One region of the Bacillus sp. JZ105 genome, then DNA from elsewhere that is predicted to be linked to it. Evidence: a T-box and tRNA genes for the amino acid it is inferred to sense, from the RefSeq annotation. Region 1 holds a T-box; the other holds one or more tRNA genes.
The links. A T-box is a leader RNA that pairs with one kind of tRNA and senses whether it is charged. The one in region 1 lies ahead of proS (proline--tRNA ligase), so its partner is inferred to be a tRNA-Pro.

Region 1 (2,358 bases):
CGTCTTGCAAGCATCACTTGTCCTTTTTCGATGTCCTTTGGTCCTACTTCTACACGTAGCGGAATACCTTGCATTTCACACTCGTTGAATTTCCAGCCTGGCTGTTTATCGCTTGCATCGATGTCAGCACGTGCGATGCGGGCGAGGCGATTCTTCAATTCGTAGGCATGATCCAGCACACCTTCTTTATGAGAAGCAATTGGGACGATACGCACTTGGATTGGCGCAATATTTGGCGGGAGGACGAGCCCTCTGTCATCGCCATGCACCATGATCATCGCGCCGATGATTCTTGTTGTGAAACCCCAAGAGGTTTGCTGGACATGTTCTAGTTTTCCTTCACGGTTTAAGAATTCGATGCCAAATGCTTTGGCAAATCCGTTCCCGAAGAAATGAGAAGTGGCAGTTTGCAGCGCTTTTCCATCATGCATCAAGCTTTCAACCGTATAGGTGAAGCGAGCGCCGGCGAATTTTTCTTTCTCTGTTTTTCTCCCTTTAATGACAGGAATGGCAAGAAGTTCTTGGCAAAGAGAAGCGTAAATGTGAAGCATTCTTTCTGTTTCTTCAATCGCTTCTTGCTCAGTCTCATGGCACGTATGCCCTTCCTGCCACAGGAATTCAAGGGTTCTGAGGAAGGGACGTGTTGTCTTTTCCCAGCGGACGACATTGGCCCATTGGTTATAGAGCTTCGGTAAATCGCGGTAGGAATGAATAATGTTTTTGTAATGCTCAGCGAACAGCACTTCAGAGGTTGGTCTGACGCAGAGCCTTTCTTGTAATTCGGTTTCACCGCCATGAGTGACCCACGCCACTTCAGGCGCAAAGCCTTCGATATGATCTTTTTCCTGCTGAAGCAGGCTTTCTGGGATAAAAAGCGGCATATAAACATTCTCATGACCCGTTTCTTTAATCTGGCGGTCAAGTTCGTCGCGAATATTCTCCCAAATTTTAAAGCCGTACGGCTGAATGATCATACTGCCTCTCACGCTTGAATAATCGACGAGCCGCGCCTTTGTGACAACATCTGTATACCACTGGGCAAAGTCGTCTTCCATGCTTGTAATTTTCTCAACAAATTGTTTCTTTGACATTGCAGGTTCCTCCTTTTTAAAAACAAAAAAGCTGTACTTTAAGTTAGGGACCATTCCTGGTGGTACCACCCTAATTTAAAGCACAGCTTTACACTCAATCATGATAACGGTATGAACCGCTGTATGAAACAGAACTAAATCGGCAGGTTCACTTGAAGATGTCAGTAGGAACTTCTCAGCACCGTTCCCTCTCTGTTAAAGATCGATTCAAGCTACTATTCCAGATCTACGTTGATCCTTGTTCGTTGATTTTTCATCAGTTTACCTGTAAATGGAGGAGAAAGCAAGCTGTTCTGATTCCTTTTACGGCGCCTTTTGTTTAGGTAACGGAATGGTACTATTTTTCTATTTTTACAGCTTGCGAGTTATGTAAGGCTATGCTAATATATTTGAAGAAAAAATAGACTTGTATAACCTCAATAATATGGTTTGAGGGTTTCTACCAGGATCCGATAAATCCTGATTACAAAAGCGCGCTTTCCTTTTTTGTAATCAGGGTTTTTTTGTTTGTCTGCACCCTGTATCGAAAGTGAAAGCGATGATATACAGAAGGGATGTTAGACATGAACTGGAGAGTATATTTATTAGCCGTTTCTACTTTTGCGGTTGGATTAGTTGAGCTTGTGGTCGGTGGCATTCTGCCAAGTCTTGCAGAGGATTTGAATGTGTCTCTTGCAACAGCCGGACAACTCATTACGGTATTTGCGATTGTGTATGCCATTTCAGCACCCGTGCTGCTGACCGCTACAGCCAAAATCGAACGAAAGCGCCTTTATTTAATTGCGTTATTGGTGTTTACATTAGGAAATGTGTTCACTTATTTTAGTTCGACCTTTGCCCTTGTTATGATATCAAGGGTGTTGATTGCGATGAGTACAGCGCTTGTGGTGGTGTTATCTTTGACGATCACCGCCAAATTAGTGGAACCAGCGCATCGTGCAAAAGCATTAGGGCTGATTTTTATTGGTATTAGCTCCTCACTTGTTCTCGGTGTACCGATCGGTATTTTTATTACAGAGAGCTTTGGCTGGAGAGTGATGTTTTTAGGAATCAGTATTCTTTCTGCCATATCGATGGTGCTGATCTATTTTCTATTGGAAAAAATGCCTGTTGAAAAAGTGACGCCTCTTAAAGAGCAGATTCGTTCTTTAGGGCATCCGAAGATTTTTAGTGCACACCTGATCAGTTTGTTTATGCTTGCTGGCCATTATATGCTTTATTCTTATTTCACTCCATTTCTGATGGAAGTTCTGCATATGACCCCGTT
Region 2 (2,358 bases), 1.2 Mb from region 1:
AGGAGGGATTTGAACCCTCGCGCCGCTTACGCGACCTACACCCTTAGCAGGGGCGCCTCTTCAGCCACTTGAGTACTTCTCCATTTGGCTCCGCAGGTAGGATTCGAACCTACGACCGATCGGTTAACAGCCGATAGCTCTACCACTGAGCTACTGCGGAAGATCATGGTGGGCCTGAGTGGACTCGAACCACCGACCTCACGCTTATCAGGCGTGCGCTCTAACCAGCTGAGCTACAGGCCCATGAACAGATATACAAATGGAGCGGGTGATGGGAATCGAACCCACGACATCAGCTTGGAAGGCTGAGGTTTTACCACTAAACTACACCCGCAAAAATATGTATGGGGCGATTGATGGGAATCGAACCCACGAGTGCCAGAGCCACAATCTGGTGCGTTAACCACTTCGCCACAACCGCCATACTATGAATATTTTTATAAAAGTGGCTCGGGACGGAATCGAACCGCCGACACACGGATTTTCAGTCCGTTGCTCTACCAACTGAGCTACCGAGCCAAGTATTCTTTTGAAAAATGGCGGTCCGGACGGGACTCGAACCCGCGACCTCCTGCGTGACAGGCAGGCATTCTAACCAACTGAACTACCGGACCGTTTTGGTTGCGGGGGCAGGATTTGAACCTGCGACCTTCGGGTTATGAGCCCGACGAGCTACCGAACTGCTCCACCCCGCGATGATATGGGTTTTAAAAAAATATGGCGGAGGAAGAGGGATTCGAACCCCCGCGGGCTTTGACACCCCTGTCGGTTTTCAAGACCGATCCCTTCAGCCGGACTTGGGTATTCCTCCGTATAGATGGTGGACCTTGTAGGACTCGAACCTACGACCGGACGGTTATGAGCCGTCTGCTCTAACCAACTGAGCTAAAGGTCCTTTATAGCGGCGGAGGGGATCGAACCCCCGACCTCACGGGTATGAACCGTACGCTCTAGCCAGCTGAGCTACACCGCCATGATCAACATTTTTTAAAAAGTGGAGCCTAGCGGGATCGAACCGCTGACCTCCTGCGTGCAAGGCAGGCGCTCTCCCAGCTGAGCTAAGGCCCCATAAAAGATGGTCGGGAAGACAGGATTCGAACCTGCGACCCCTTGGTCCCAAACCAAGTGCTCTACCAAGCTGAGCTACTTCCCGATCTTAATGGCGCGCCCGAGAGGAGTCGAACCCCTAACCTTTTGATCCGTAGTCAAACGCTCTATCCAATTGAGCTACGGGCGCTTATTTGATAATGCCGAGGGCCGGACTTGAACCGGCACGGTAGTCACCTACCGCAGGATTTTAAGTCCTGTGTGTCTGCCAATTCCACCACCCCGGCGTGGATGGTATAAGCGGAAGACGGGATTCGAACCCGCGACCCCCACCTTGGCAAGGTGGTGTTCTACCACTGAACTACTTCCGCATTACAGGATTTCTTTATTTTATTTGGCAATGCGGGTGAAGGGACTTGAACCCCCACGTCATAAAGACACTAGATCCTAAGTCTAGCGCGTCTGCCAATTCCGCCACACCCGCATGAAACATGGTGAGCCATGAAGGACTCGAACCTTCGACCCTCTGATTAAAAGTCAGATGCTCTACCAACTGAGCTAATGGCTCGCTTTAAAAGCGACTTGTCTATCTTACCATATGAAAGTGGTGCCGGCAAGAGGACTTGAACCCCCAACCTACTGATTACAAGTCAGTTGCTCTACCAGTTGAGCTACACCGGCTTTATCTATCCTAACATTATGTAAGAATAAATATGGTGGAGGATGACGGGCTCGAACCGCCGACCCTCTGCTTGTAAGGCAGATGCTCTCCCAGCTGAGCTAATCCTCCACTATGTAGGAATCTCTCGATCCGACAAAGATTATTATATACAGGTTTTAATCATTTGTAAAGGCTATATTAAAAAAATTTTATTTCAATTTTCATTGCGTATTTCTTTTAACAAATGATTGTCATTTCACCTATTCAAACAGCTGCTGTTCCACGTTCAGCAGCTGAACTTCTCTCTTCTATATTCTCTTTTAAAACGTTCGATTCCTTCAGAAATATTAGCAGTCCCTCATTTTTATACTTTAATGATATATGTAATCTCTTTAGCCATAAGTATTTATAAAAATCATTAGGTACTCTTACTGTTAAGACTGTAGGAAATAAAAATGGAAAAAGAACTTATACAAATTATTGGAAAGAATAGTTATAATAAGATTAAATTTGATTAGAGGTGATTCTGATGGCTTTAACAAAAGGTTGGAAAGTAACTATTTATTCTATTTTGGGGTTATTTGCTTTAGGGATGATTATAGGTTTTGCTTCATTTTTAAATATTTAAAGTATTATTCTTTGATCAAAAA

Region 2: it has a tRNA-Pro gene. The T-box ahead of proS (proline--tRNA ligase) is inferred to sense a tRNA for this amino acid. The anticodon was not compared.

The regions. Positions count from the first base shown of each region.
Region 1 covers NZ_CP096387.1:217,813-220,170, forward strand. Annotated here, with positions in the region: gene proS (proline--tRNA ligase) at 1-1,091, opposite strand, end outside; T-box leader at 1,134-1,329, opposite strand; purine riboswitch at 1,478-1,577, shown strand; gene M1D81_RS01255 (MFS transporter) at 1,655-2,358, shown strand, end outside.
Region 2 covers NZ_CP096387.1:2,822,154-2,824,511, forward strand. Annotated here, with positions in the region: tRNA gene M1D81_RS14480 (tRNA-Ser) at 1-82, opposite strand, end outside; tRNA gene M1D81_RS14485 (tRNA-Asn) at 86-160, opposite strand; tRNA gene M1D81_RS14490 (tRNA-Ile) at 167-243, opposite strand; tRNA gene M1D81_RS14495 (tRNA-Gly) at 261-334, opposite strand; tRNA gene M1D81_RS14500 (tRNA-His) at 346-421, opposite strand; tRNA gene M1D81_RS14505 (tRNA-Phe) at 447-519, opposite strand; tRNA gene M1D81_RS14510 (tRNA-Asp) at 538-614, opposite strand; tRNA gene M1D81_RS14515 (tRNA-Met) at 619-695, opposite strand; tRNA gene M1D81_RS14520 (tRNA-Ser) at 719-811, opposite strand; tRNA gene M1D81_RS14525 (tRNA-Ile) at 819-895, opposite strand; tRNA gene M1D81_RS14530 (tRNA-Met) at 900-973, opposite strand; tRNA gene M1D81_RS14535 (tRNA-Ala) at 996-1,068, opposite strand; tRNA gene M1D81_RS14540 (tRNA-Pro) at 1,077-1,153, opposite strand; tRNA gene M1D81_RS14545 (tRNA-Arg) at 1,161-1,237, opposite strand; tRNA gene M1D81_RS14550 (tRNA-Leu) at 1,249-1,334, opposite strand; tRNA gene M1D81_RS14555 (tRNA-Gly) at 1,347-1,418, opposite strand; tRNA gene M1D81_RS14560 (tRNA-Leu) at 1,449-1,531, opposite strand; tRNA gene M1D81_RS14565 (tRNA-Lys) at 1,540-1,615, opposite strand; tRNA gene M1D81_RS14570 (tRNA-Thr) at 1,653-1,728, opposite strand; tRNA gene M1D81_RS14575 (tRNA-Val) at 1,762-1,837, opposite strand.